3 regions of the Saccharobesus litoralis genome follow, and region 2 is predicted to be linked to each of the others. Evidence: predicted binding sites of a transcription regulator. Region 2 holds the regulator's gene; each other region holds the start of a gene.
What was found. The regulator FliA, encoded in region 2, starts transcription of late flagellar genes. The targets are predictions, from matches to a motif close to CTAAAGNTNNNNNNNNNNNNGCCGATA.
Positions count from the first base shown of each region.

Region 1: a site for FliA is predicted at 5,199-5,225, ahead of C2869_RS12075 (DUF5610 domain-containing protein). Genes of this name have one in related genera too.
Region 3: a site for FliA is predicted at 3,047-3,073, ahead of C2869_RS15815 (flagellin N-terminal helical domain-containing protein). Genes of this name have one in related genera too.

Region 1 is NZ_CP026604.1:3,347,443-3,358,109, reverse strand. Features, by position in the region: gene C2869_RS12105 (lactonase family protein) at 1-382, shown strand, start outside; gene C2869_RS12100 (hypothetical protein) at 523-843, shown strand; gene C2869_RS12095 (sigma-70 family RNA polymerase sigma factor) at 1,218-1,727, shown strand; gene C2869_RS12090 (DUF3379 family protein) at 1,727-2,443, shown strand; gene C2869_RS12085 (hypothetical protein) at 2,684-2,872, shown strand; gene C2869_RS12080 (GNAT family N-acetyltransferase) at 2,979-3,464, opposite strand; gene C2869_RS12075 (DUF5610 domain-containing protein) at 3,791-5,161, opposite strand; gene trmA (tRNA (uridine(54)-C5)-methyltransferase TrmA) at 5,362-6,462, shown strand; gene fabR (HTH-type transcriptional repressor FabR) at 6,459-7,085, opposite strand; gene C2869_RS12060 (acyl-CoA desaturase) at 7,236-8,381, shown strand; gene sthA (Si-specific NAD(P)(+) transhydrogenase) at 8,771-10,213, shown strand; gene C2869_RS12050 (uracil-DNA glycosylase family protein) at 10,471-10,667, shown strand, end outside.
Region 2 is NZ_CP026604.1:3,746,734-3,757,400, forward strand. Features, by position in the region: gene flhB (flagellar biosynthesis protein FlhB) at 110-1,237, shown strand; gene flhA (flagellar biosynthesis protein FlhA) at 1,438-3,570, shown strand; gene flhF (flagellar biosynthesis protein FlhF) at 3,598-5,052, shown strand; gene C2869_RS13470 (MinD/ParA family protein) at 5,058-5,924, shown strand; gene C2869_RS13475 (RNA polymerase sigma factor FliA) at 5,934-6,650, shown strand; gene cheY (chemotaxis response regulator CheY) at 6,695-7,078, shown strand; gene C2869_RS13485 (protein phosphatase CheZ) at 7,105-7,848, shown strand; gene C2869_RS13490 (chemotaxis protein CheA) at 7,865-10,132, shown strand; gene C2869_RS13495 (protein-glutamate methylesterase/protein-glutamine glutaminase) at 10,157-10,667, shown strand, end outside.
Region 3 is NZ_CP026604.1:4,279,251-4,289,917, reverse strand. Features, by position in the region: gene C2869_RS15825 (flagellin N-terminal helical domain-containing protein) at 1-482, shown strand, start outside; gene C2869_RS15820 (flagellin N-terminal helical domain-containing protein) at 1,908-2,738, shown strand; gene C2869_RS15815 (flagellin N-terminal helical domain-containing protein) at 3,173-4,006, shown strand; gene C2869_RS15810 (flagellin N-terminal helical domain-containing protein) at 5,153-5,983, shown strand; gene C2869_RS15805 (flagellar protein FlaG) at 6,136-6,591, shown strand; gene fliD (flagellar filament capping protein FliD) at 6,608-8,062, shown strand; gene fliS (flagellar export chaperone FliS) at 8,079-8,510, shown strand; gene C2869_RS15790 (hypothetical protein) at 8,507-8,818, shown strand; gene pseB (UDP-N-acetylglucosamine 4,6-dehydratase (inverting)) at 8,968-9,975, shown strand; gene pseC (UDP-4-amino-4,6-dideoxy-N-acetyl-beta-L-altrosamine transaminase) at 9,980-10,667, shown strand, end outside.

The sequences.
Region 1 (10,667 bases), 400 kb from region 2:
ACAGCGTCAGCCCGAAACAGGAAAACTAAGTTACTTACAAAAACGCAGTACATTAAACGCGAATTTTACTAAATTTAGTAAAGCGGCGGCGATAAAAATATCTAGCGATGGACAATATCTATATGCCTCCAATCGCGGAGCCAATACCCTTGCGGTTTTTAGCATTAGAAAAAATGGCTATTTGCGACGCATTCAAAATATCTCAACTGGAGGGGAAGAGCCGCGTGATTTCACGATCAGCCCAGATGGTCATTTTATTGTTGTTGCCAATCAAAACAGTAATAGCCTTAGCGTGTTAATTAGAAACCCAACAACAGGCTTGTTAAGCAATAGTCAGCATCAACAATCTTTAATCACCCCTGTGTTTGTCGGTGCTCTGTAACAAAGCTTAAGTGGAAGGAATGAAGCAAAAATGAGAAGCGAGTCCGAATTCAATCAACTCGGACTCGATAAAAACCTTATATTGCGCCACACTGTATGTTCAACAACAGCGCCTACATAACAAATAATGGAATAAGATCAATGAAGATACTGCAATCCACGCTAATTGCCATACTCACAAGCCTGCTCAGTGCTTGCGTAATCTACCCCGAAAAGGTTCACTACTATGATGAAGATTGCGGCGTCACGTCAAAAAAATATGAACTCAAAAAAGATATTGAAAAAATAGAGCAACTTGGCGAATGCGTAGGCCAAGCTTGTGCCATAAAACTATTAGCCGTGGCAGGCATAACGTCGGCAGAGCTGGTCGTCTCAGGCACTGTGGTTATGGCAGGAAACACGGTTTATTGGTTAGAAAAACAAGCCAACTGCAAAAATAAAGCTCCAGACAGCCAAGAATAGTAGGGATTGTCTTGCCTGTTTGTCATTTCATTTCGTCACAATCATTCACTAAGATATCGTTCTATTTACCGTTAATCGGCGTCTAGCTATACAATGCTGGCGTCAAAATTGTTTTATTTCAATAACCATTTGCAATAACAATGCCCTAAATTTATCAATATATATCATCAAAATAAATGAACGCTAGCAAGGTAATTATTTTACGATTTAGTCAAACACGACTAATCGCATTATTTTTTTGAAATATTTCTAATTTATGTCAGGTCTTCTAATTTAAGTGAGCTGACGTGCAACTAACAAAGACTTAAGGCTTAGCCATGTTTTCATTAAAACGTCAGTTCGGTGTAATTAACCTAAAGGCCAGTTCTGAACCTATGAGCTCAAAGCAAACACGATATGAAGCCTTAGTTGGTGCTTACCATAAAGACTTATACCGCTATGCGTATTGGTTAACTAACGATGCCGCTGTTGCCGAAGATGTAGTACAAGAAACATTTCTACGCGCATGGAAATCGTTAGATAGCTTGCAAGATGAAAAAGCAGCAAAGTCATGGCTAATTACCATACTACGGCGCGAAAATGCGCGGCGCTTTGAACGCAAGCAATTTGATATGGGTGAGTACGAAGAACATAGTATTGTTGACAATGCCAGTGCGTCCAATGAAGACAATACAGAAAGCTATTGGTTACAACGCCAAATTGCTGCATTAGAGCCTGAATATCGTGAACCGCTAGTATTGCAAGTCGTGCAAGGCTGCAGTGGTGAAGAAATAGCAGAGATCCTTGGCTTAAACAAAAATACCGTGATGACTCGCTTATTCAGAGCTAGAAACAAATTGAAAGAAGCATTAGATAATCAACCAGCAAAAGTGAGGTTAGGATAATGGATGATTTAGAGTTTCGTCGTCAAGTCATTGCCGACCCCAAAGCGATTGATGAAGATTTACAACAATCGATAGATGCCGATCCGGCAAAGCAACAACTGCAGCAAGACATGCTAAATTTGGACGACAAAATCAGCAAGGCTATGCATGTATCAGTACCGGACGGGTTAGAGCAACGTTTAATTCTTAAGCAATCTATCGAGTCTTATAAGCAACAAGAAAGGCACAAACAGCGCTGGTCTTTATCGATTGCGGCTTCTGTCGCTTTTGCGGCGGCACTTGGCGTGAGCGCTTGGATTTATCAACCTGTTAATACCAGCGAAGTTGGATTATATGCATTAGAACATTTGCACCACGAATTGAGTTATTCATCTGCGGTAGACGAGAATGTCTCTCTTGAGCAACTCAACGCTAAGCTCGCTAGCTTTGGTGGCAAGCTAAACAATGCAATTTCACATGTTTCGTATGCCAATTACTGCAACTTAAATGGCTTGAAATCACTACATCTTGTTATGCAAGGTGAACACGGACAAGTAACTGTTTTTGTTCTTCCCAAAAGCAATGAGCTAAGTGGCTGGCATGACTTTTCCGATGATAGGTTTAGTGGCACTGCTCACCGCTTTAAAGAAGCCGATATGATAGTCATTGGTGAAAAGAATGAAAATATACAATCATTCAGCCACCAACTATCAAATAATATTAGCTGGGCAATTTAAGCCAACAGTCCACCACGTTTTCTTAAAAGCCCCGTTCAGGGGCTTTTTTGTATTCGAATATTGCACCGTGCAAACCAAAATAATCATATGCTCATCCGGTCGACAAATGAGTACTTGTTCACATTTTAATCACATAAGTATTGCAACTGTGAACTCAAACCTGAAACTATACGTATACTTAGTTTTGAAAAGCCAAGGTCGGCAATCGCAGTTATCTAGGGTAGTGGTAGGAGATATATCATGACATTACAAGATGAATTAAAAAGCATGGGGCTAATTGACGACTCACGCTCAAATCATTTAGCGACTAACGAATTGGATGAGTATCAAAGTATGCTCGAAATGACCATGAATGACGAAACCTTAACTTCAGCCGCAAAAGCTGAAATCGTCGATTTGCTAATTCGTTTAAATAGTGCTCCCAAATAGCATTCCCAAATTGATTAGAAAACGAAAAAAACATTTGGGATAACGTAACTTGCCTGCTTCCTGCATAACCTTAAGCTTATTCGCATGTTATATGAGCGACAAGGGATTAAGCATGACCGTCAACCTTGGCTGGTTTGACCATATCAATATGCATAACACCGCCATCATCATAAGGTGTTGATACCACAACAAAACCATACTTGGAATAATAGTTTTGTAATCCTAATTGGGCACTTAAAGCAAGTGACTGATTTGGCCATTGCTCCGCAGCATATTTTAGCCCCTTTTCAAACAGTGTTTTACCTATCCCTTGGCTACGATACTTTTCTTCTAATGCAAACCGAGCAAAATATACTGGTTGTTCTTTATGCTCTATTGTTGGGATCACTAACCTTAAGTAAGCCACAACGCCATGCTTTGCATGCTCACAAGCAAACAGATGAACGGATTGTTGATCCTTATTATCCAAATCTAGGTATAAGCTAGCCTGCTCCAACATAAACACTCGCTGACGTAAGTGTAAAATTTGATAAAGCTCATCTTTAGTTAATTGCGAATAGGTTTTAATTTGCCAGTCTAAGCTGTTTTCCATTTATAGTCTTCTCGCTCAAGTTTTTAGGTTCATTGTCTGCACTTACTCGCGACTTGGCTTACAAGCCCCTACTTTTGGTGCATACACGAATATAGACAAGAACCGAGTGACTTTTGCTTAAACCAGACTATGTTTATCCAACAAAAGTCACTGGCTCTCCGCATGCGCGAGAATGACGAGGGTATATTCCTAAGCTTAGGTGAAAAATACCAACTCATTGACCTAAAAACGTTAATGAACTTTTCTATATAAGGCCGAGAATAAAATCAGTATAAAACAAAAAGCCGAGCGGTAAACTCGGCTTTATTGGGCAAAAAGTGAATCATCTAAGCATCATCTGATGTGCTCACCAAAGGCTTATTCGATTGCGGTGTTTCCTCTTGCACAACCTCTTCGACTTTGCGCCCATCTAACAGCATCTGATTAAAATGATTAAACCGTTCCAGCGCGGCAAATAATTCACTACTACTGTACTGATATTGCTGCCCTAAAACCTGTTTAATGGTGGTCTGTAAATCTTCTTCAGACTCCAAACCCTCATCCGCACGGGTGATCATATCTAATAGATTAGCCGCGTATTCCTTCAATGGATTTTTAACTGACTCTGGCATCGCCATTTTTTCATCATCTTTTCGCTCGGCATAAGAAGCAACCTGCTGATAAGCCTGCTGCACTGCAATAGTTTGGCGAGCGGTTAAATCTAATGCATAGCTTGCAATTTCACCATCATCAAAACCTAAGTCCATTGCCTGTTGATAAGCGGCTTCAACATCACCGTCAAAAAACTCATCAGCTAATTTAGATACATTTTGCATTAAATCACCAATGGCTTTTAATTCGCCTTCGTCCAAATCGCCTTCAACGTTAAACGCAAACTCATTTAGTGCAAATGAAGCTCGATTACGCTCTTCACCTTGGCGATAAAAATAGTTGCCGTCTTCATCACTTACCTGTTCTTGCGACTGACGATATTGCTCTTCAAATGCTTTTAAGCTGGCAAAACTAATACTAACCGTGTCGCCATCTTTTGTTTTAATTTCAAACTCGCCACTGTGCTCAGTTTCAACGGCGACTCGTTGTTCAAGCGCCGCTGATTCATAAGAAAAAACCGGTAACTCGCGTTGCGGATTTAAAATTTCCTCTTCAAATCGGTCAAAACCAAAGTTAATCAAGCCATCCGCTTTATCAATACCTTGGTCTATCTCGTCTCCGGGCATAATGGCACCGCCAAGGATTTTACGCGCATCTTCAATACCTCGCGCTACCCCAGTTCGAGCTTGACCTAACATTTCCATAAGTTGCTCAGATTGAGCTCCGCCACGAGCGGCACCTGTTAAAGCACCACCAACAAAGTTCAGTACGTTTTTAGCCACCTCTTCAAAGTCGAATAAAGGTTTGGCTTCTTTAATCTCTTTTTGCATGTCAATATCTTTAAGATCACGCAAATGAGATATTTCGTCTTGGGCTTTTGGTAGGGACTGTGCACGCAACTCATCCATTTTTTGCATATGACTAAACATAGATTGCGACAGAATTTTAATACTGCGCTGCTTGATAGACACTTGGCTCAAATGAGTTTCAACAGCCTGAGTTTCTACTTGTTTAGTAGGTGCATTGTCCTTATGTTCCGCGTTCTTTTCGACACCCTGCGGAACCTGTTGCTGCTTTGCAACATCGTTTACGGTTCCGATATTCATAACTACCCCAAAGGTTAAATTAATGCTTCATATTAATTATCGACCATTTTTGCATAATATTTAGGCTAAAAGGCGTTTTATCTTATTTAAATCGCCGCGCAAAACCAATATAAACCCGCGCTATCATGCGAATTACCTAGACACCAGCCTTAACCAATATAAAATACGCGGCTCTTTTCCACTAGCCTAGGGTAGAAATCATGCGGGTCGACCAAATTGATACCAATCAATACGCAACCTTATTAACCGAAAAAGTCAAAACTACAGAGCTATTATTCGATGGTTTACACCTACCCAAAGCCGAAGTGTTTCCATCGCCAATTGAACAATACCGCTTACGTGCTGAATTTCGTATGTGGCATCAAGACGATGATAGTTACTACATCATGTTTGATCCGGCCAATAAAGAAAAATTTCGTGTCGATCATTACATTCCAGGATCGGCCTTAATTCAATCGTTAATGACACGTATTCGTGAAGAAATTTTACCGAATGAAGTGTTACGCCGTCGTTTATATCAAGTCGATTTTTTAACGACCTTATCTGGTGAAGCCTTAGTCAGCTTGATTTACCACAAACCGTTGGATGATACGTGGTTAGTTGAAGCCAAAGCGTTAAAGCAGCGTCTTACGCAAGACTACAAAATTAATTTAATTGGCCGAGCCCGCAAACAAAAAGTGTTGGTAGACCAAGACTATGTCACTGAAAAACTCGCAATCGGTGATAAAACCCTAAGCTACAAGCAAATAGAAAATACCTTTACGCAACCTAATGGTGCGATCAACACTGATATGCTTAATTGGAGTCGACAAATTAGTCAGCAGCTTTGTGGCGATTTATTAGAACTTTATTGTGGCAATGGAAACTTTAGTTTAGCGCTAGCGGATTGTTTTGATCATGTTGTAGCGACTGAAATAGCCCGTACATCGGTAAAAGCCGCTAATGTTAATATCCAAGCTAACGGCATAAATAATGTCACTATTGGTCAAGCGTCAGCCGAAGATTTTTCAGCGGCTTATTTCGAAAATAAAAGTGTTAAGTCACTTAAAGACATTGATCTGGCAAACTATAATTTTAGCACTATCTTAGTGGATCCGCCTCGGGCTGGATTAGATAACAAAACTGTCGAGTTAGTGCAAAAATTTGACAACATTATTTATATTTCATGTAATCCGGAAACATTGAAAGATAACTTACAAGCGATTAGCCAAACCCATACAGTTAAGCAATTCGCGCTATTTGATCAATTTCCCTACACCCATCACATTGAATCAGGCGTTTGGTTACAGCGAAAAGCCTAAACAGTTAAGACAGAGCGTGCCTGCTTAGCATACGCAGCAGCACCTTTAGCAATAACACGTAATTGAATAACAAGGCGCTTGGCTAATTCCTCGCGCTTTTTATTTTTCATGTCAATCGCCTCTGCGCCCCCAGCAAAAACCAATTTAACCATGGACTCAGCTTGTAAATAAGCAAACTCATGATTACACAGAGTTTTGTCTTCAATATATTCACTAAGTTCGGCGATGAAATGTTGGATCTCACGCGCAACAGCAGTTCGAAAAGATGAAGTGGTACCCGATTTTTCCTGTAATAAAATACGAAACTCATTTTCGTTAGTATCAAGAAATTCCATAAAGGTATCAATCGAGGTTTGAATAACAGAGCCACCATCTTCAATGCGTTTACGTGCTTGACGCATCAGTTGACGCAATAAAAGACCGGCTTCGTCAACCAAGGTAAGACCTAAATCATTTAAATCTTCAAAGTGACGATAAAAAGACGTCGGAGCAATGCCGGCTTCACGCGCAACTTCTCGTAAACTCAAGTTCGAGAAACTTCTTTCAGCCGTCAATTGGCTAAAAGCGGCTTGAATAATAGCTTGACGCGTTTTAGCCTTTTGCTGAGCGCGAATTCCTGACATAGACAACCTCTTGTGGATAGGCAAAAAAGTCTAACATAAGCGCAAGCAATTAACGTGAATTATTTTTTTGTACTAAACTGGGTTGCTAAGTCGACGATTTTTCATTTTTAGCGTACACTTGTAAGCTTAGTTAACTAGTTTCACTCGCACATGTCTCAACAACAAGCCCCCATTTTGTGGTTAAACGTCTTAATTTTTTCAATTACGGGTTTAATTGCTTTATTTTTAGTTCCATACCATGCACTGACTCAAGGATTTGATAGTGTAGAAATTATCGCCACCATTCTGTGTTTAGGTTATTGCGGCATGTCTATTACTGTCGGCTATCACAGACTTTGGGCCCATAAAACCTATCAAGCTCATCCTATCATTAAATTTGTATTAGCCTTGGGTGGCGCTTTTGCCTTGCAAAACAGTATTTTGCATTGGGCATCGGATCACAGAAACCATCACAGATTTGTCGACAACAATGACAAAGACCCTTATTCAGCCAAACGAGGATTTTGGTTTTCCCATATCGGTTGGATGTTGCGAGAGTATCAAGGCCAATCTTATCGTAATTATGCTAACTGCAAAGACTTGCAAAAAGACAAAATTGTCATGTGGCAACACAAAAACTATTTATGGTTAACCTTAAGTTTAAATTTTGGTATTCCCATTCTACTAGGATGGTTGAACGATGATATTTACGGCATGTTATTGTCTGCTGGCGTTTTAAGATTGGTGCTTAGCCATCACTTTACCTTTTTTATTAACTCCTTAGCCCATATTTGGGGCAAGCAAACGTTCTCTGAAGAACATACAGCGCGAGATAATCCTGTATTGGCGTTTTTGACTTATGGTGAGGGCTATCACAATTTCCATCATACGTTTGAGTATGATTACCGCAATGGTATTCGCTGGTATGACTTTGATCCGAGTAAATGGTTTATTAAAACCGCGAGTTTATGCGGATTAACTTGGGGACTACGCGAAGCGCCCGAAGAACGTATAGAAGCCGCCAAAGCCAAATACAAAATGGAAAAAATCCGCGCTAAATTAATTAAGCTGCCTCATAAAGCAGAGATGTTAGCTAAAGTAGAAGCCGAATACGATCTTCTCACTAAGCGCATGAACGCCTTTTATAAAACGCGTAAACGCTATTTAGATATAAAGCGCAAAAAAATAACCCGAACGGTTGAACACAGTGAATTGTTTAACCAGATCAAAGATTTACAAGCTGAAATGCACGACTTGAAACAACGCTTTCTTATTCAAAAGAAAACGTTTAATAATCTAGCTTTGGCCTATAGTTAAGTTTTTTATTCAGGCGTATTACATCAATACGCCTTATTTTCCCCTCTTCTAGCTCGAATATCATCTAAGCATTGGCATTTATCACGTGTTGCCCTATAGTATTGTGTATTAATTGTTCTAACTGTTTGATTGCTATAGTCTTCTCGCTCAGGCTTTATGGTTCATTGTCAGTGCTTACACGCCCCAAAAAGCTGAACGCTTTGACTATATATTTTTAATGAATGCTCAGAATTCTACTAATATTCATCTGAAAACATGCATTAGTCATTAAAAACCATTAAATTGCAGTGTAATAAGACTGATCGAGGAAATAGATCAGCCACACAGCTCAACGTGAGATCCCTTTCGATTTCACTGAATATTTGACTACCAAGAATAGGTACACACACGTGACAGAACCCAAAGCAAAGAAAGAGCCTAAACAAGAAAAGGCCACAGAAAGCTACGATTACGATACCATTATTATCGGTACCGGCCCTGGCGGTGAAGGTGCCGCAATGAACTTAGCTAAACAAGACAAAAAAGTCGCCATTATCGAACGGCATAGCTCCGTCGGCGGCGGTTGTACTCACTGGGGAACTATTCCATCGAAAGCGCTGCGTTACTCGGTTTTGCGTTTTATCGAATTTAAAAATACACCTTTATTTAGCCAAGCGGCGCAAACGTTACAACCTACATTTCCTGACATTCTTAAACATGCCAGTGGTGTTATTCGCAAGCAAATCAATTTACGCACAACATTTTACAACCGTAACAATGTCACGTTGATCCATGGTGAAGGTTCATTTATTGACCAACATACTGTGGCGATTGCCGGTGAAGACGGGGCAGTCGAAACAATCACTGCGCAAACCATTGTTATTGCAACGGGTTCTCGTCCTTATCATCCACCTGAAGTCGACTTTTCTCACCCGCGTGTGTATGACAGTGATAAGATTTTGTCGCTTAACCACTCACCTCGCTCTATTATTATTTACGGCGCTGGGGTTATTGGTTGTGAATATGCCTCTATCTTTAAAGGTTTAGGTGTTAAAGTTGATTTAATCAATACCCGTGGCCGCCTATTGGAATTCTTAGATAATGAATTTTCCGATGCTCTGAGTTACCACCTCAATAGCGGTAAAACCACTATTCGCCACGGTGAAGAATTTAAATCAGTAGAAGCTCAAGATGACTGCGTGATCTTACACACGCAATCAGGTAAAAAGATAAAAGCTGACTGTATTTTATGGGCTAATGGTCGTACAGGTAATACAGATAAACTCAACCTTGAGTCTATTGGCTTAAAAGCGGATCGGCGCGGACAAGTAAGTGTTAATTCCAACTACCAAACTAAAATTGAAAATGTCTATGCGGTTGGTGATGTCATTGGTTATCCAAGCTTGGCCAGTGCCGCATTTGACCAAGGGCGCATCACAGCTAATGCAATCTTAAATGGTGATGCTGACTCTGCGTTAATTGAAGATATTCCTACCGGTATCTACACTATTCCTGAAATTAGTTCAGTCGGCAAAACCGAAGAACAACTAACCGCAGCTAAAGTACCTTACGAAGTCGGTAAAGCCCAGTTTAAACACCTAGCTCGAGCTCAAATTGCTCAATCTGAAGTCGGTGGCTTGAAATTATTATTCCATACAGAAACAAAAGAGATTTTAGGTATTCACTGCTTTGGGCAAAATGCTTCTGAAATTGTCCATATCGGCCAAGCTATTATGCAGCAAAAGAACGGTGGCAATAATATCGAATACTTTGTGAATACAACGTTTAACTACCCAACCATGGCTGAAGCGTATCGGGTGGCCGCTTTAAATGGTTTAAACCGTTTAATTTAGTATAGTATTCTCACTCAGGTCTTATGGTTCATTGTCAGCGCTTACTCGCTCGCCCCAATCACATAATAGAGCATATGCTCATGGGGTCTCGAAGCTTGACGGCTTTGCTTACATGGATGTAAGTACTTAGGTTTCGTCTGGAACTAGAAGCCGCCCCTAAAACCTGATCGCTTTGACTATACTTAAATTGGTAAGTTAAGTTTAACGAAGGGAAAGCTAAGCTTTCCCTTTTTTATAAATTCAATTAACCTGAAAAAATGACCACCACGATTGAGCAACCAAGCGATGTACAAGACAATTCACGCTTTGAACAACTACTCAAACAAGTTGCACAATGTCAAATTTGCCAATCAAGCTTACCTTTAGCGCCCAAGCCTATAATACAGTTATCAACTCAAGCAAAATTACTAATCATTGGCCATGCACCTGGACGACAGGCACACAATATGGATAA
Region 2 (10,667 bases):
ACAAGTTGTTTGAGCGGCTATTTAGGATCTAATGGCTGCAATTTTGATACTAAGGTTTGTAGGTTATAGGTGTAAATCAATAGACACCTAGCTTTGTTGGAGAACGGCGTTGGCCGCGGAAAACGAAGGCAAAACCGAAGACCCCACGGAAAAAAAGAAATCCAAGTCCAGAGAAAAGGGGCAAGTTGCTCGGTCTAAAGAGCTTGCTACCTTCCTTCAATTGCTGGGTGCGGCTATCTTTTTTTTACTGTGGGGTGGGTTTATTGCCGAAGCAATGTATAAAGTAATGAAACACGGCCTTGTTTTTGAGCAAGAAGATGCCTTCGATCCATCACGCATGTTTATTCGCTTACAAGGGTTACTCGATCCTGTTATCGCCCCTTTGGCCGCCTTTACCATTGTTATGATGATTATTGGTGTGTTGAGTTCAATTGTTGTCGGCGGCTATAACTTTTCAATGCAAGCTGCAGCGCCAAAATTTAATAAACTCAACCCGATTACCGGTCTACAACGGATGTTTGGCCCACAAGGGTTAGTTCAATTGGTGCAGTCATTAGCCAAGTTTTTGGTTGTTGTGATTGCTGCTTATGTTTTGGTTGGCTTTTATTTTGATAAATTACTGCATATCAATATTGAAAAAACGCCAAATAATATTAAAACCGCATTAGAAATCTTAGTTTGGATCTTTATTTGGTTAGCTTTCTCGTTAATTGTTGTGGCAATTATTGATGTGCCTTATCAATTGTATAAGCATAATGATTCATTAAAAATGACCAAACAAGAAGTCAAAGACGAGCATAAAAATGCGGAAGGGGATCAACAAGTCAAATCTAAGATCCGCCAAAAAATGTTCCAAGCGTCGCAGCGACGTATGATGGCCGAAGTGCCCAAAGCGGATGTTGTGGTAACAAACCCGACTCATTACGCCGTCGCGATTAAATACGATACAGAAACAGCCTCCGCACCTATTCTTTTAGCCAAAGGTGTTGATGAAGTGGCTGGCCATATTCGCGATATAGCTAGCGCTCATGATATTCCAATTTTATGTTCACCTATGTTGGCTCGATCTATTTACCATACCACTGAGTTAGACGCCGAAATACCTGAAAAGTTATTTACCGCTGTGGCCCAAATATTGGCTTATGTTTATCAATTAAAACAATACAAAAAAGGCAAGGGCAAGCGTCCTAAAGAGCCAACGTCTAATTTACCTATCCCGCCTGAAGTTCGTTATTAATACCGTGTATAGTCAAAGCGATCAAGTTTTAGGGGAAGCCGTCAAGCTTCGAATCCCCATGAGCATATGCTCTATTATGTGATTGGGGTGAGTAAGCGCTGACAATGAACCATAAAGCTTGAGCGAGAAGACTATAATAAAGTTGGCTTGATATTTGCCTGTTACGTCAGTAGGTGTAGTAGGATTCAAAAATTTGACGTATGCAAGCGACTGATATAGTTAATAACTTTAAATCGTTCGATTATAAAAAAATCCAAGGGCTGGGAGTCGCTGGGGTTGTATTAGCCATTTTAGCTATGGTTATCTTACCTTTACCCGCATTTCTACTAGATATTTTATTTTCTTTTAATATTGCCTTATCCATTGTGGTTATGCTGGTGGTGGTATACACCTTAAAACCTATGGATTTCGGTTCATTTCCAACCGTTATTCTTATTGCAACAGTATTGCGCTTAGCGCTGAATATAGCTTCAACACGGGTTGTGTTGCTTGAAGGTCATCAGGGTGGTGATGCCGCGGGTCAAGTTATTGCAGCTTTCGGCGAGGTTGTTATCGGTGGAAATTACGCAGTTGGTTTAGTCGTTTTTGCCATATTAATGATTATCAACTTTAAGGTTGTGACGGCAGGTGCTGGTCGTATATCCGAGGTGAGTGCGCGTTTTACCCTTGACTCTATGCCGGGTAAACAAATGGCAATTGATGCGGATCTCAACGCCGGTTTTATTAGCCAAGAAGAAGCAGTTGATCGACGTAAAGAAATTACAGACGAAGCGGACTTTTATGGTTCGATGGATGGTGCGAGCAAATTCGTAAAGGGTGATGCCATTGCTGGTTTATTGATAATGTTGATCAATATTGCTGGTGGGTTGTTGATAGGTATGATCCAATACGGTTTAGATTTTAGCAGTGCAATTGAAATATATACCTTGTTAACAATTGGTGATGGCTTGGTTGCGCAGATCCCTTCATTGTTGCTTTCAGTTGCAACGGCAATCATTGTTACTCGTCAAAATGATTCAATAGAGCTAGGTGATCAACTTTCTGGTCAATTGGCTAAACCCAAAGTGATGTATGTAGCGGCAGCTATCCTATTTATTATGGGGATAGTACCAGGCATGCCGCATGTCGCATTTTTAAGTTTAGCGGCTTGTTTAGCGGGTTGTGGTTACTATATGCAAAATTATGTAGGTGTGGATAGTCCTAAAAAAGGCGCTCTAGTTAAAAGTGGATCTAAACCTGGTAGTAGTGGTGCGGTGAGTGACACACCGGCCCCAACAGCGAATCCTGAGCCACAAGAGATCAGCTGGAACGATGTGCAACCTATGGACGTGATAGGCTTAGAAGTTGGCTATCGTTTAATTCCATTAGTTGATAAAACGCAAGGAGGCGAATTGCTTAGCCGTATCAAGGGCGTTCGTAAAAAGTTATCACAAGAGTTAGGCTTTTTGGTGCCGCCGGTACATATACGCGATAATTTAGATTTATCTCCTAATATCTATCGTATTTCATTAATGGGAGTGGTAGTTGGCGAAGCCGAAATTTACCATGACCGTGAAATGGCCATTAACCCAGGGCAAGTGTTTGGCAATATTCAAGGTGTTAAAACGACAGATCCGGCTTTTGGTTTGGAAGCTGTATGGATTAACGTTGAACAACGTGAACAAGCGCAATCTCTCGGATATACCGTTGTTGATGCAGCTACCGTTGTTGCTACGCATTTAAGTCATTTACTCACGAATAACTCTTCTCAGTTATTGGGGCATGAAGAAGCGCAAAACTTACTTGATATGTTGGCTAAAACCTATGAGAAATTGGTTGATGGTTTAGTTCCTGACATGTTGTCCTTATCAGTTTTGGTTAAGGTGTTACAAAACTTATTACATGAAGGTGTTGCCATTCGTGACATGCGAACCATAGTGCAAACATTGGTTGAATACGCACCTAAGAGCCAAGATCCTGATGTGTTAACCGCTGCGGTGAGGATCGCTCTTAGAAAGCTAATCATTCAAGATATATGTCAAGAGTTGCCAGATTTACCTGTCATCACGTTCGCACCTGAGCTGGAACAAATGTTGCATAATTCTATGCAAACAGCAGGTGCTGAAGGTGCGGGTATTGAACCTGGCTTAGCAGAACGTATTCAAACCGCGTTAATAGATGCTAGTCAGCAGCAAGAAATGAATGGCGAACCCGCGGTATTATTGACCTCTGGCGTATTACGCTCGGTACTTGCGCGATTTACGAAAAATACGGTTCCTGGATTACACGTACTGTCATATCAAGAGATCCCTGACGACAAGCAGATCCGCATCGTTAACTCGGTAGGCCAGTAGTCAAATACTTGACGAAAGGGGTAGGTAGTGAAAATTAAACGATTTGTCGCAAAGGACATGCGCACAGCTTTGTTGGAAGTCAAGAATGAACTAGGCGCCGACGCTGTGATCATGTCAAACACTAAGACCGCAGATGGCATAGAAATTGTCGCTGCAGTTGATGAAGAAACTGATGCGAAAGTGCCACCGCGCAAGGTAGAATCGACACCCAGCGTCAATAATCCGACATCTAGTGCGCCACAGTATTCTGGCGCCAATTTTATGACGTCAAATATTCGTCAAACCCCGTCTTTTGAAAATCAAGTTGAGAGTCGTATTAATAGTCACTTTGCTCAAGAGCAAGATCTCAACGACAATCAAGTAGCAGATTCACTGAAGTCCTTGTTACAACGTCAACATGAGAAGTTACACAAAGGTTTACAAAATCCATCTCCAAGCCCATCGCCCGCTCCCAGCTCTATGCAGCAAGCGCAACAAGCAGAGCATTTAGCACAGTTTGCCAAGAAGCAAATTGTCAATAGTGCGCCGAATGAGCCATCTTCGTCAGTAGAAAACACCGAACTGCAGGCGATGAAACAAGAAATGGCTGAAATTCGAAAATTGATGGAACATCAGGTATCAGGTCTTATGTGGCAAGAAATGGCTCGTCGCGAACCTGTGCGAGCTTACTTGGTTGACCGATTAAATAAAATGGGCGTGTCTAACGATGTGTCCGACCAAGTGGCCAGTTTTATTCCAGAAGAGCTAAGTCAAGCAGAAGCATGGGATAACGCTTTAGAGCTGCTGTCCGGCCAAATTAATGTGACTAATAATGACATTCTGCGTCGTGGCGGATTTGTTGCGTTATTAGGCCCAACAGGCGTTGGTAAAACAACCACTATTGCTAAGTTAGCCGCTCATTTTGCTCAATTGCATGGTAGCGACCAAGTCGCCATGGTAACAACAGATACCTTTAGAATCGGCGCGCATGAACAGTTACAAACCTATGCTAAAATTTTAGGGTGTCCATGCAAAGTCGTGCAAAGCCAGGCCGAATTAAGTGAAACTTTGCATCAATTACGCAATAAAAAATTAGTTTTGATTGATACCGCTGGTGTAGGTCAGCGAGACATGAGACTGGCTGAACATTTAGAAACGTTGATGAATGCCAATCAAATAAAAATTCGCAGTTATTTGGTTCTGCAATCTACGGCACAAAGAAGAGTGATGCAGGACGCAATAGAAAGATTCAAACAAATTCCGATTACTGGGTGTATTTTCACAAAAGTGGATGAATGTACCAGCCTAGGTGAAATTATCAGTGTTGCTATTCAAAATGCATTACCCGTTGCATATTTAAGCGAAGGACAGCGAGTTCCAGAGGACATTAGAGTAGCAGAATCTGCTTATTTAGTAGAAAAAGCAGCTCAATTAATGAGCGAACGAAATATTTCTCAATCAAATTGGTTTACAGACGACAGCTTACAGCCTATATATAAATAGAATTTATGAATAATATTAACCAGTTAGGCGATCAGGCAAATGGCCTACGAAAAATGAAAAGTGAAGATAAAGTGAAAGTAATCGCCGTTACCGGTGGTAAGGGAGGCGTAGGTAAGAGTAATGTATCTCTTAACTTAGCGATTTCTCTAGCGCAAAAAGGTAAGCGAGTATTAGTATTTGATGCGGATTTAGGACTTGCAAATCTTGACGTTATGTTGGGATTGCGAGTACATAAAAACTTGTCTCACTTATTAGCCGGTGAATGTGAACTACAAGATATTTTAGTAAAAGGGCCACATGGCATCACAATAGTGCCAGCAACGTCCGGTACAAAAAATATGGTTGAGTTGACCCCTAATGAGCATGCCGGTCTTATCCGCGCGTTTAGCGAATTAGAGCAACAGTTTGACGTGTTGATTGTTGATACAGCAGCCGGTATTTCAGATATGGTTTTGAGTTTTTCTCGCGCTGCTCAGGATGTTTTGGTTGTGGTGTGTGATGAACCAACTTCAATAACGGATGCTTATGCGTTGATTAAAGTGTTAAATCGAGAATATGGTTTGTTTCGTTTTAAAGTTGTGGCAAACATGGTACGCTCGCTGCGTGAGGGGCAAGAATTGTTTGCTAAGCTCTCCAAAGTGACTGATCGCTTTCTTGATGTAGCTATCGAATTGGTGGCTATCATTCCTTTTGATGAAAATGTAAGAAAATCAGTACGTAAGCAAAAAACAATTGTAGAAGCATTTCCTAAGTCACCAGCCGCTATTGCTTTTAAAACGTTGGCGACAAGAGCATCTACTTGGCCTGTTCCAGATACAGCTGGTGGGCATTTAGAATTTTTTATTGAACAGCTGATATTACCAGAAGCATAGGGTATTTACGTGAACAAGGCTGCGGCATATCAAACGGTTGATCAAAAGCAAGTTTTAGTTGAGCAACATGCAGGTTTAGTTAAGAGAATTGCTCATCATATGATGGCAAGGTTACCTGCAAGCGTGATTGTTGACGATCTAATCCAATCAGGAATGATTGGCTTGTTAGAAGCAGCAAGGAACTTTGACGCCACTAAAGGTGCAAGTTTTGAAACATTTGCTGGTATTCGTATCCGTGGAGCAATGTTAGACGAAATTCGTCGTGGTGATTGGGCGCCTCGCTCAGTACATAAAAACAGCAGAATGATAGCAGATGCTATTGCTCAGGTTGAAAAAGAAACAGGTCGAGATGCTCGTGACTCAGATGTTGCAGAGAAGTTACAAGTTGGACTTGACGAATATCACCAAATGCTTAACGATGTGAGTAGTGGGAAAATTATTGGTATCGAAGACCTTGGCGTCACAGAAGATGTTTTAGGTGGTTCCGAAGACGCTGATGATGAGCCATACGGTGAGATTGAGCATGGGGCGTTTCAAGATTCTCTGGCTGCAGCGATTAAAACTTTGCCTGAGAGAGAGGCATTAACTTTATCGTTATACTATGATGAAGAATTAAACCTAAAAGAAATTGGTGCTGTATTAAACGTGAGTGAATCGCGAGTTAGTCAAATACATAGCCAAGCCATGCATAGACTGAAAGGTCGTATGTCATCATGGCAATCATAAGAACAAAATTTTTACGTAGCAAATTACCTTAATTGGAGAATGCTTTGAATACAAATATGAAAGTGCTTGTTGTAGACGACTTCTCTACAATGAGACGCATTATAAAAAACTTGCTTCGCGATCTTGGCTTCACAAATGTTCAGGAAGCTGATGATGGTGCAACGGCATTACCTATGTTGCAAAACGGAGACTTTGAGTTTGTTGTAACCGATTGGAACATGCCTGGTATGCAAGGTATTGATTTGCTTAGAGCGATTCGAGCCGATGAGCGCTTAAAGCATATTCCGGTATTGATGGTGACAGCTGAAGCCAAAAAGGAACAAATTATAGCGGCGGCGCAAGCAGGGGTTAACGGTTATATTGTTAAGCCATTCACTGCAGCTACGCTTAAGGAAAAGCTAGAAAAAGTATTCGAACGCTTAGGTTAGTTTTCACTACTATTGGAGATTAAACTTTGAGTTCAGTTACGCCTTATGTGGACTTAGACACCGCAAAACAGCTTGTTGCTCTATTGGAAAGTGGTGATATTGAGCAAGCTAATGCAATTGTTGAAGAAAGTTCGAAAGCAGCTTCTGAAGAGCTGTTTGCTGAAGTGGGTAAACTCACGCGCCAGCTACACAACTCCCTACAGGATTTTCAACTTGATTCTCGTATCGCTAATTTAGCCAACGAGGACATTCCTGATGCGCAAAATCGTTTGGCATACGTCATTGAAATGACTGAGTCGGCTGCAAACCGGACGATGGATGCAGTTGAAGCCAGTATCCCAGTTGCCGATCAATTAAACGAGCATATTAAAGCGGTTATTCCTACGTGGTCTAAACTCATGAACCGCCAAATCAGCTTGGAAGAATTTAAAGAGTTATGTTATTCGGTCGATGACATACTCAAAAAAGCGGATAGTGACTCTGATTTACTTCGCAGCCAATTAAATGATGTCTTGATGGCTCAAGATTTCCAAGATCTAACGGGTCAAGTTATACGACGCGTTATTGATTTGGTGCGCGAAGTAGAAGAAAACTTAGTTCATTTACTAACTGTATTCGGGACGCCTGTTGAATCACAAGAAGAACAAGCCGAGACGATATCAGGTCTGGATGAATCCGCAGAAGGGCCAATTGTCAACGCTGAAGAGCGCACTGATGTAGTATCTGGCCAAGATGATGTTGATGACTTGCTGTCAAGTTTAGGTTTCTAATAAGAAGGAAGGTTTCATGGCCTTTGATGCAGACGAAGATATATTGCAAGATTTTCTTGTCGAGGCAGGGGAGATACTCGAATTACTTTCTGAACAACTCGTTGAGTTGGAAAACAACCCTGAAGACGCAGATTTATTAAATGCAATATTTCGTGGCTTTCACACTGTAAAAGGTGGAGCAGGCTTTTTAGCATTAACAACTTTGGTTGATGCCTGCCACGGTGCAGAAAATGTGTTCGACATTTTAAGAAATGGTCAACGTTCAGTAACTCCTGAGTTGATGGATGTTATTTTACAAGCGTTAGATACTATTAATGAAATGTTTGCATTAGTTAAGGCTCGTGAAGAACCTGACCCTGCCGATCCTGAGCTACTTGAGGCATTGCATCGATTGTCTGAACCTGAAGGCGCTGAAAGCGTCGCCGCACCTGAGCCTGTCGCCGCTCCAGTAGAACCAGAACCTTCTCCCATTGTTAGTAATGAACCTGAGATTTTCGACCTGCCAGGTAGCAGTGTTGAAGATGGCGGTAGTATAGATGAAATCACAGATGATGAATTTGAAGCCTTGCTTGATGAACTGCATGGTTCAGGGCGTGGTCCCTCAGTTACATCGTCAGTAGAGACAACCTCGACTTCAGCGCCAACGCCAAGCGCACCACCTTCCGCAATATCGATGGACGTTGGTGGTAGTGACGAAGATATTACCGACGATGAGTTTGAAGCCTTACTTGATGAATTGCATGGTAAAGGCCAATTCGGAGTCGCAGAAGCTAATGTTGCAGCCACACCGGTTGAAACAAGTCCTAAACCAGTACAAGCGCCATCGTCTGTTTCAAGTGACGAAATTACGGATGATGAATTTGAAAGCTTACTTGATGAATTACACGGTAAAGGTAAAGGTCCTTCAGTCACTGACGTCGTTTCTGATAGTAAACCAAAAGACAAAAGTAGCCAACCAGCTAAACCTGTAGAACCACCTAAACAGGCTCCAGTAGCTCCTGAGCCTACGCCTGCTGCACCTAAGCCTGTTACAAGTGCACCAGCGCCAGTTAAGAAACCTGAGCCAGATAAGCCTAAAATGGCTGATAAGAAAAAGCCGGCTCCAGCTGCACCAGCGCAAGAAACTACAGTCCGAGTCGATACTTCTCGTTTAGACCAAATCATGAATATGGTGGGTGAGCTAGTTTTGGTTAGGAATCGTTTAGTCAGTTTAGCGAATGAAGCTGATGAACGTATGTCTAAGGCCATAGCGAATTTAGATGTGGTAACCGGTGACTTGCAAGGCGCCGTGATGAAGACCCGAATGCAGCCAATTAAGAAAGTGTTTGGGCGTTTTCCTCGTGTTGTTCGTGATCTTGCACGTTCATTAAATAAAGAAATATCGCTTGAGCTCGAGGGTGAAGAAACCGATTTAGATAAAAACTTAGTTGAAGCATTAGCGGACCCTCTTGTTCACTTGGTTCGTAACTCAGTGGACCATGGCATTGAAATGCCAGATGATCGTGAAGCTAAAGGCAAACCACGCTGCGGTATTGTAAAACTAAGTGCTTCGCAAGAAGGTGATCATATTTTACTGACCATCACAGATGATGGTGCAGGTATGGATGCAGAAAAGCTTAAAAATATCGCCATTAATAAAGGTATTCTAGATAGCGATGCTGCCGCTAGGTTGTCTGACAACGAAGCCTATAATCTAATTTTTGCGCCTGGCTTTTCTACTAAACAAGAAATATCTGACATCTCAGGACGAGGTGTTGGTATGGACGTTGTTAAAACTAAAATCACCCAGCTAAATGGTTCTGTCAATATTCATTCTGAATTGGGTACAGGAACAAGGCTAGAGATTAAAGTCCCTCTAACGTTGGCGATTTTGCCAACCTTAATGGTCGTTGTAGCCCAACAAACTTTCGCTTTACCTTTAGCAGCGGTGAGTGAAATCATCAATATGGATTTATCTAAGACCAATACGGTTGATGGGCAATTAACGATGATCGTTCGCGAAAAGGCGATCCCCTTGTTTTATCTAGAAAAATGGTTAAATCGACTCGGTTTACCTTCTGGTGACACGGATGGGCATGTTGTTGTAGTGCAACTAGGGACAGATAAACAAGTTGGTTTTGTTGTTGATTCATTAATTGGTCAAGAGGAAGTTGTTATTAAGCCTCTTGATGCGTTATTGCAGGGCACAGCCGGTATGGCCGGTGCAACAATTACCAGTGATGGTGGAATTGCTTTAATTATTGATATTCCTAGCTTATTAAAACATTACGCTAAACGTACTTAGTGTGGTTTGAGAACTGATATAAATATGTCAATTAAGGTTTTAGTCGTAGACGATTCCAGCTTTTTCCGTAGAAGGGTGTCTGAAATAATTGAACAGGCGCCAGAGCTCAGTGTTATAGGTACGGCGAAAGATGGAAAAGAGGCTATTGCTCAGGCGTTAGCGCTTAAGCCTGATGTTATCACTATGGATGTCGAAATGCCTGTGTTAGATGGGATTTCAGCTGTACGTGAAATTATGGCTCAACAGCCAACTGCAATCTTAATGTTTAGTTCCTTAACTCATGATGGTGCCAAAGCAACATTAGATGCATTAGATGCTGGCGCTTTAGACTTTTTACCAAAAAAATTCGAAGATATTGCTCGTAATCGTAATGATGCGGTAGAGTTATTGCAAAATCGAATTAAGCAGCTTGGTGCACATCGCGCTTACTTTAGACGTTCAACACCTACTCGTACTCCATTAAAAAAACAGGCTAGTACCGCTCGAGTGACTCCTTCGACTCGTGGTGGTGTCTCACAGACTACGCGTCCATCTA
Region 3 (10,667 bases), 530 kb from region 2:
CCGCGTTAGTTAGCGAATTAAGCCGAATTGCAACAGACACTCAGTTTGGTGGCGTAAACATTCTTAGTGGTACTTTTTCCTCTGCTTTTTTAGTGGGGGCTAATGCAGGTCAAACTATCTCTGTTAATTTATCATCTGCGACCGGTGCTAGCTTTGGGGCTTCAGGTTTAGGTGTTGGTACTGTTGACGTAACAACGACAACCGGAGCATCAGCTGCCTTAGCCGCGATTGATACGGCAATTTCCACCATAGGGGCAACTCGAGCTGAGCTAGGTGCTGTACAAAACCGCTTTCAGTCAACTATTCGAAACTTATCCAATGTTGTTGAAAATGTTTCAGGCGCTCGCTCGCGAATTAAAGATACCGATTTTGCGACAGAGACAGCCGAGTTAACTCGTAACCAAATATTACAACAAGCAAGCCAAACTGTATTGTCGCAGGCTAACCAGCGACCACAAGCGGCTTTATCATTACTTGGTTAATAAAAAAGTTTAAGCGGTGATTAAAACACCGCTGCTTTTTAAGCCAGATTTTTTAAGTCAGATGATCAGCAATATTTTCTTTATGGTTATCACTTAATGATGAGTTCAATGATCAATTTATTTTTTTAACAGCAAGTTATATGCACAAGTTAGGATTTTTTTAATTCGATTTTGATTGGTTGACGTTTTTCAGTGTAGGTCGGTTTATATGCCGATGGGTACGCGAGTCACAATGGTTTAAATATTGGCCTGAAGGTGACCTACAAGAGGTTCAATGGATCATTTTTACTGAAAAGGTACTAGCTGAATGGATCTTAGTTGTTATGTGGAACAGAGCGCATTTCTTTACGGCTAAATATAGCTATTAGGGCAAGCGCAAGTAAATATCTGAAATGCTGACTCGTTGGTAGTTTTTTAGTGCTCCAGCTAGTGTCAGAGTATAGCTAACAATCATTAACGAGCTTGATAGACGCTGTTTAATTGTGCTGAGTGGGTAAAGCTTGTTTATACGAATAGGGTGGTTGCGTGATTTTGATTGGAAACAGAAAACATAACAGATTTTAGCATACGGCTTTTTATTTTGCTGTAGGACCAAGGCTATGAGCTGTAAGTTAACTGTTTTCACATGATCACTCGCTGAGCACTTGGTATAAAAACAAGGCTTTAAAACCTGTCTTATGTTTAATTTACCTGTGTGAGGGTGTTAATTAACACCGGGTGATGATTGACGTTTGGTGGTTGTGGCTTGCCTTATTCAGCGTAAAAAATAGATAAATTGATCGGAATAAAGACATTAAGTAGAGATACAGCGTTGTTGGTTTGTGATTGAAAACTTAGGACTGTGACGTGACCGTAACAAATAGTTTGAGAACTTCGATAGCGAATGGAATCGAATCTTATAAATAGGAGCTAGTTTCGAAGATGCAATTGTTTCGGCCAGACTTGAAAACACAAGACCTAAAACAATCAATGACGACTAACAGGGGCGAGGTCAGGATGAAGCATGCTGACTGAGATTATTGCTGATTGAAACAGGAGATGCTTTACCAAAAAGCTGGCTTTAAACACTTTAAATAGTGCTGTTTATACCCGTTTCGCTCAATCTCTCCTAAGTAGGGCGTTTGGCCGAAAGAATTTTCTTTCGGTCTTTTTACCTCGTTGTTAAATAACAGTTTTTTTCTGTTATCATTTCTATTTATTGATTTAAAATATATATTGGTGTTTAGTGTTTATACATTTTATTTAATTTGTATTTTTAAGTTAAAAATATTTAATTTAATTTCTAAAGTAATTTCATTGATGTCCGATAAATAGATAGAGACAGATATAAAACGTTTATTAAACGATAGTTTGTTTCATTTAGCTCATAAACATCTCTATTTTTGATTTGTTTGTGTTATTAATATATCTATAGGAGTGAGAACTATGGCTATGTTCGTAAACACCAACGTGTCTTCGTTAAATGCGCAAAGACAGTTATCGAACTCAGGCAATAATTTAAGTGTTTCTTTTGAGCGCTTATCTTCTGGTTTCCGTATTAACCGAGCATCAGATGATGCTGCTGGTTTACAGATCACCGATCGTATGACTTCGCAGATCCAAGGCTTAAATCAAGCTGTACGTAACGCGAACGACGCAATTTCTTTAACGCAAACCGCTGAAGGTGCGTTACAAGAAACTACAACTTCATTACAACGTATTCGTCAATTAGCTATTCAGTCGCAAAATGGTATTAATACCTCTGCAGACCGTGCAGCGCTGCAACAAGAAGTGACTGCGTTAGTTGCTGAAATGAGTCGTATTGCAACAGATACTGAATTTGGTGGCGTTGAAATCTTAAGTGGTACTTTTTCTGCGGCATTTTTAGTGGGTGCAAACTCAGGTCAAACTATTTCAGTTAACTTATCTTCATCTAATGGCGCGAGCTTCGGTGCGTCAGGTTTAGGTGTAGGCTCGGTTGATGTATCAACGGCTTCTGGGGCATCTGCTGCATTAACATCAATTGATACAGCTATTTCATCAATTGGTGCACAACGTGCGGAACTTGGTGCGTTACAAAACCGTTTCCAATCAACTATTCGTAACTTATCTAACGTTGTTGAAAACGTATCAGGTGCGCGTTCACGTATTAAAGATACTGACTTCGCAACTGAAACGGCTGAATTAACGCGTAACCAAATTGTTCAGCAAGCAAGCCAAACGGTATTGTCACAGGCAAACCAACGACCACAGGCTGCTTTATCTCTATTAGGTTAATTATTAATTAACCTAGGCTCTGTTTCCATCCGTTTGGGACATGACGCCAGGAGGTAGTGCGATCGGTTACATAACCAAACGGTGAGGAATCGCTCGCTCTCACCTTTATTAAAAAGGAGCGATCGGTTGGGGGAGCGTCTCCCAACCTTTTTCGCGAGAGTAAAAACGGATGAGATACAGGTAATTTTTTAGTTATAACAATGAGGTAGCGATAACGAGAAATTTTCATTTTTGAAGGAATGGCAAAACAAGGATACATAAGGAATAGAATTGCCTATAAAACGGCAAAACTTTCCTCCTAATTTTTTCTAAAGAGTTTTTGTGTGGCTCCGATAACTTAATTGTCCGGAGGCAAAAACAATAACAAAGGCTCTGACATTGTGACTTTCAATAGGTAAGCACAATTATTTTAATAAAATTAGGAGAGAGTTATCATGACTATGTTTGTAAATACCAATGTATCTTCATTAAATGCACAACGCCAATTAGTGGGCTCAGGTAATGCGTTAAGTACTTCTTTTGAGCGTTTATCTTCAGGTTTTCGTATTAACCGCGCGTCAGATGATGCGGCAGGTTTACAAATCACTGACCGTATGACTTCTCAAATTCAAGGCCTTAATCAAGCGGTTAGAAACGCTAACGATGCGATTTCACTAACCCAAACGGCTGAAGGTGCAATGCAAGAAACCACAACGTCTTTACAACGTATTAGACAGTTAGCTATTCAATCGCAAAATGGTATTAACACCTCATCAGATAGAACTGCTTTACAACAAGAAGTGACAGCATTAATCAGCGAATTAAGCCGGATCGCAACCGATACTCAGTTTGGTGGCGTGAATATTTTAAGCGGCACATTCTCATCTGCTTTTTTAGTGGGTGCCAATGCAGGTCAAACTATCTCAGTTAATTTATCAACAACGACAGGTGCTAGTTTTGGGGCTTCAGGCTTAGGCGTAGGTACAGTCGATGTTACAACTACTGGTGGAGCTTCTTCAGCGTTAACTGCCCTTGATGCGGCTATCTCTACCATAGGTGCGGCCCGAGCTGAATTAGGTGCACTACAAAACCGTTTTCAATCTACCATCAGAAACTTAACTAATGTTGTTGAGAATGTATCAGGCGCGCGCTCTCGTATTAAAGACACTGATTTTGCAGAAGAAACGGCTAATTTAACGCGTAGCCAAATATTACAGCAAGCCAGCCAAACGGTATTGTCTCAAGCAAATCAACGTCCTCAAGCGGCTTTATCATTATTAGGTGGTTAATTAACCACCTAATACTTGAATTGAAATGCACATTTTTTAAATCAACTAAATAGCGAGTGTAGCACTAGCATTTGGTTGAAGGCCTTGAACAGAATCTGAGTCTTTAAAGTTAGTTGTTCATTGCTACGTTAAGTTTTTATTGGTTAAACGAGCTTGTTGAAACTATTGGTTTTTAAGTTTGTTTAACGACCCTCTTTGAAAATACTCACTCTCTCCAAGTTTGAGTCCTAGCTTGAGGTTATCCAGTAATGGGAAACCTCAAGCCGTTTTCTCTGGCACATTTCCTGCTTAGTATTAGTCCTAGTATTAAATTGAAATATTCACAAGGATATTCAACTGTATCAATAAAAGCAGTTAAAGCTTCCCTCTGTTTTATCTGTTGATTTTTGATATTGGGCATGAGTTATAAACTTTAAATTTAATGCCCACTAGCCGACTAGCAAAAATGATGGTCAAATACCTCAATCCTCACTACCTCCTGGCGTCAGTTTTGCGGGTCGGCTTTACTTTCCAATTTATCGTAGATACGAACATTTATGTTTGCGAGCCTGCAAAAGCCACCTTTGTGGGCGAACATTTATGTTTACGAGCCTGCAAAACCAGCTCTTGTGGGCGAATATTCATGTTTGCGAGCCTGCAAAACCAACTCTTGTGGGCGAACATTTATGTTTGCGAGCCTGCAAAACTAACTCTTGTGGGCGAACATTTATGTTTGCGAGCCTGCAAAACTAACTCTTGTGGGCGAACATTTATGTTTGCGAGCCTGCAAAAGCCATCTTTGTGGGCAAACATTTCTGTTTGCAGAGCCCACAAAACTAAACCCTTGTGACTGACCACAGTATAAAAAGTGGTTAGTTATTTACCTAATCATCATCTTTTTATCAAAAAATAAAATTAAAAAATCATTTAAATTCAATTGTTTAAAAATAATTTGGGTTTTTTTATAAAAAAATCAAAAAAAATCCTAAAGGTTCTTCAGACCTGACCGATAACTATTAACGAGGGGGATACCGATATTTTGAATGATGGTTGAGGGGCCGGATTTCAATTGGTTTAGAGGTGACTCTTACGAGTTAATTAAGGCAAGCTAACTTGCATCAACGTTCTGAGGGGAACAAGCAAGATTAGTTTTCAGGAGATATTATTATGAGTATGTTTGTAAACACTAACGTTTCTTCGTTAAATGCACAGCGTCAATTATTTGATGCAGGTAACAAATTAAACACTTCTTTCGAGCGTTTATCGTCAGGTTTTCGTATTAACCGTGCTGCTGATGATGCAGCCGGTTTGCAAATTACTGATCGTATGACATCGCAATTGCAAGGTTTAAACCAAGCTGTACGTAATGCCAATGACGGTGTGTCAGTTGTGCAAGTTGCAGAAGGTGCATTGCAAGAAACCACAACATCATTACAACGCATTCGTCAGCTTGCGATCCAATCACAAAACGGTATTAATACCTCAGCGGATAGAGCTGCATTGCAACAAGAAGTGACTGCATTAATTTCAGAAATGAGTCGAATCGGTACAGATACTGAATTTGGTGGTACTGCACTTTTGAGTGGCGGTTATTCAGCGGCATTTTTAGTGGGTGCTAACTCAGGTCAAACTATTTCAGTTAACCTTTCATCATCTAATGGTGCTAGTTATGGTGCATCAGGTTTAGGTGTGAGCACAGTTGACATTTCAACGGCAAGTGGCGCATCTTCAGCGTTAACGGCAATTGATACAGCAATTTCGTCAATTGGTACACAACGTGCCGAATTAGGTGCTTTACAAAACCGTTTTCAATCAACAATTCGTAACTTATCGAATGTTATTGAAAATGTATCAGGCGCTCGTTCACAAATTCGTGATACTGACTTTGCTACAGAAACAGCTGAATTAACGCGTAACCAAATTGTACAACAAGCGAGTATTTCAGTATTAAGTCAGGCCAATCAACGTCCTCAAACGGCTTTATCTTTATTAGGTTAATAGTTAGTTGAGTTTATATTTATAAAGGATTAATGCCTTAGTTAACTCAGCTAACTGTCGGTGTGTTTCGTTGTTCAATAGTTTTATCGGACACACCGACGAATACTTTAGTGAGAAAGGCATTTTATTCTTATTTATATTCGGAGGTTGAAATGGAAATTGGATCGCAACAATCTGGAATTAATTTTGCTTATAAACAAGAGCGCGGCCAAGAGCAAGGCAATGCCGCTTTAGATACCGTCAATCAAAAAGCAGTAGAGTTAGACGAAGCGAAAAATTCTAGCGATAATGGCAAAATTATTGAGTTTTCTGATTATGAACAGGCTAAAGTAAACCAGAGCAATGCCGATAATTTAGATATTGAGAGCATTGAATCGGCTTTAGCTGACGTTTCAGCATTTGTACAAACTAAAAATCAAGATTTGAGTTTTAGTTTTGATGATGAAACCAATCGGTCAATTATTAAAGTCACAGATGCGGGTTCTGGTGAAGTTATTAGGCAAATTCCTTCCGAGGAAGTGCTAAAATTATCAGAGCGTATCAAGTCACTCCAATCAGAAATTGGTGAAACCGTTGGATTGGGAGTGTTATTAAATAACGAAGTGTAGGTTGTAGAGGTTCACTATGGGCATTCAGTCGATAGGTGTTGGTTCAGGTTTGGATCTAAATGGTTTGGTTTCGCAGCTGTTAGAAGCTGAGAGTACGCCTAAATACGAGCGTTTAGATAAGCAAGAAGAAGAGCTTGAAGCGCAAATTTCCGGCGTTGGCACCTTGATGGAGAAAATGGACAGCTTCAAAGATGCCATAGATGAACTGAAAAATGACTATAATCTACAAAGCCGTTCTGCGCGTGCATCTCATCCCGATGTAAGTGAAGAAGATGATGGTCCGTTTACAGCAGAAGCCGGTAACAGTGCACTGGAAGGCAAGTATCAAATATCAGTTGAACAACTAGCCGAAGGCAGTCGTATTGTTTCAGCTGATGCTGATACCGCAACCGGTTTTACCAGTACGTCTGATACTGTTGCTAGCGGTGATGACACTCTAACCTTTACTGTCGGCAGCGACACCTTCAATATCGCGGTTACTTCAACTACCACGCTGGCTGAATTAAAAACGGCAATTAATGATGCAACGGACAATTTTGGTGTTACCGCCAGTATTATTGATACAGGTACATCAGCGGGTGCTAAATTAGTACTTAATTCGGACGTAACCGGCGAAGGCAATGATTTAGCATTAACCTCCACCAATGGATTAATGGCTTGGTTAGCCGATGCTAATAGCAATACTGAAAATCAAGCGGCATCTAATGCCAAAGCCGTTATTGATGGCTTAGCGGTGGAAAGTGCCACTAACGAATTTGAAAACGTTATTGAGTACGTATCTTTTGAAGTATCTAAATTATCAGATGTCGATTATCTGGATACGGGCGGTAATCCAGTATACAAAACTTCGACATTGGATGTTGGCCCAGATAAAGATGCACTCGAAAATAAAATTACCGATTTTGTCGACAACTACAACTCTTTAATGGATTCCATCACCACGTTAACCAAATATGGTCAGTCAGAATTAGAAGAAGACGGCGCGTTAGCTGGTGACTTTATGGTGCGCGGTATTCAATCTGGGTTAGCTTCGTTAGTATCGGGTACGGTTGATAATTCATCTTTAGGCACCTTATTTCAGATTGGTGTGTCATTTGACGACGATGGTAAACTGCAAATTTCTGACACCGATGAGTATGGTTTTGGTAGCGGTCAAGATAAATTAGATGAAGCGTTGGATGATTATTTTGATGAAATAGCCACGCTATTTACCGATCCCGACCAAGGTATTGCATCGCAAATGTATGATTATGTTGATCAATACACTCAATACGGTGGGTTATTGCGAGCACGCGAATCGGCGATGAAAGATCAAAAAGAGCTATTGTTTGATCAACGTTTAAGAGTGGATCAACAAATTTCCAACTACGAACAAATTTTACGTGATAAATATATTAGCCTTGATTTAACTGTATCTAAATTACAAAGAACAGGTAACGCATTAAATGCCTCATTAGGCTTGTTAGGATAAGAGGAGACGTTTAAAAATGTATAGAAAAGGTATAAATGCCTATAAAAAAGGCAACTTAAAACAAGAAGTCGCATTGGCAGATCCTCACAAACTAACTTTGATGTTAATGCAAGGCGCATTAGATAAAATTGCTTATGCCAAAGGTTGTATGGAACGCAAAGAGTTTGAAGGTAAAGCTGAACACTTGTCAAAAGCGAATGCCATACTTGTTAATTTGCGCGATACCATAGATTTAGATGCGGGTGGCGAAGTTGGAGATAATTTATTTGCGCTTTACGACTACATGATAGGTCGTTTAACCGATGCCCATATTCAAAATAATTTGCAGATTTTAGAGGAAGTGATTAACCTCATGCTTCCTATTAAAAACGCGTGGGCGCAAATTCCTGAATCGGCCAAACAAGAGGCTTATCAGGCGCAACGCGAGAAACAGCAAGCAGCAGTGTGAGTCAAATTAACTTAAATTTAAAATACACACATTCTTTTCTTATTGATAATGCTAAAGCTATTCAAGCTCTTTTAACAGAGGAAGAGCTTGATGAATCGGAATTGTTAGCTCTAGTGGAAGAACGAGAACAGCTTATCCAGCACTATTTGTCAGAAACACCGCAATCTGAATGGGATAAAGCGTTTTTGCGAGCAGAAGCTGATAACAATACCCTTATTACAAATAAAATAGTCGAACTACAAAAACAAACCGCTAGTCAATTACGAGTGGTTGTTAGAGGTAGAAAAGCGATTAAACAATACCGTTAATGACTTTTAAAGCAAAAATCTTTTCAAAACAGTCGTTTGTAACAGCTTAAACTTGCTTTTCGACTTTCTTACTATGATACTCCTCAAAGTAAACAATTCTTAATCTTAGCCGATAATAAACTTAACAATAGTAAAAGGTTTAATGCGATATGTTTGATAATAAGTCGATTTTGATAACGGGTGGTACAGGTTCATTTGGTAATCGATTTATTAAATATATATTGGATAATTTTGAACCTAAAAAGGTAATTGTTTTTTCGCGAGATGAATTAAAACAATTTGAAATGCAGCAGCAGTTTAAACATTCGGCTATTCGCTATTTTATTGGCAATGTACGTGATAAAGAGCGGATTCTCACCGCAATGCGAGATGTTGATTTTGTGGTACACGCCGCTGCATTAAAGCAAGTTCCCGCCGCTGAATATAACCCCATGGAATGCATCAAAACCAATATTATGGGGGCGCAAAATGTTATTGATGCGGCAATAGAAGCAGGCGTTAAACGAGTTATTGCACTTTCAACAGACAAAGCAGCCAATCCAGTCAACTTGTATGGCGCAACAAAATTAGCATCAGATAAGCTGTTTGTTGCCGCTAACAATATTGCAGGAGCAAAAGGACCACGTTTCTCGGTAGTCAGGTATGGTAATGTGGTTGGTTCTCGTGGTTCGGTTGTCCCGTTTTTCAAGCAGCAATTGGCTGAAGGCCTAGAAAAGTTACCCGTTACTCATCCAGATATGACTCGATTTTGGTTACCTTTAATTCAAGGTGTTGAGTTTGTGGTTAAGAACTTTTCGCGCATGCAAGGTGGCGAAATTTTTGTCCCTAAAATACCATCAGTGGCAATTGTTGATTTAGTTGAAGCGTTAACCGGCAGTCGAGACTACGACGTTATTGGGATAAGACCCGGCGAGAAGATGCATGAGATTATGGTACCTGAAGAAGTTTCACACCAAACGATAGAATTCAGTGACCACTATGTGATCACACCAGCGATTTCATTTTTTGAAAAAGAGCTAGATTATTTTACCAATAGGTTAGGCGAAACCGGTAAAAAAGTGACAGAAGGATTTGAATATCATTCGGGTACTAACCCTGACTTTTTAACAGTTGAGCAACTTCGGGAATTGGATAAAACTGCAGAGTACATGGACTAATCGTATGATCCCTTATGGTAAACAGGATATTATTCAAGCGGATATTGATGCTGTTGTGGATGTTTTACAGAATCAATTTTTGACCCAAGGAACCCAAGTTCCCGCATTTGAAAAAGCGATTAGCGAATATTGTAATGTCGAGTATTGTATTGCGGTAAATAGTGGTACGTCTGCGTTACATGTTGCGTGTTTGGCACTAGATATAGGCGAAGGCGACTTGGTATGGACAACACCTATCACTTTTGTCGCTTCAGCAAACTGCGCTCGCTATTGTGGTGCCGATATAGATTTTGTAGATATTGATCCTGTTACGCGAAACCTATCAATAACCCAATTAGCTGAAAAATTAGAAATTGCTGAAAAAGCAAATAGGTTACCAAAAGCATTGGTGTGTGTGCATTACGCGGGACAGAGTTGCGATATGCAGGCAATTAATCAACTGGGTCAGCGGTATGGTTTTAAAATAATCGAAGATGCTAGCCATGCTCTCGGGGCAAAATATCAAAATAAATTGGTAGGGAATTGTCAATATTCCGATTGTACTGTGTTTAGTTTTCATCCCGTTAAACCAATAACAACGGCTGAGGGGGGAGCTTTAGTCACTAACAATTCTGCCTTGTATCAAAAAGCGACTTTGCATGCTAAGCATGGTGTAACCCGAGACGATAGTTTATTAGAGCCACAATATCGTT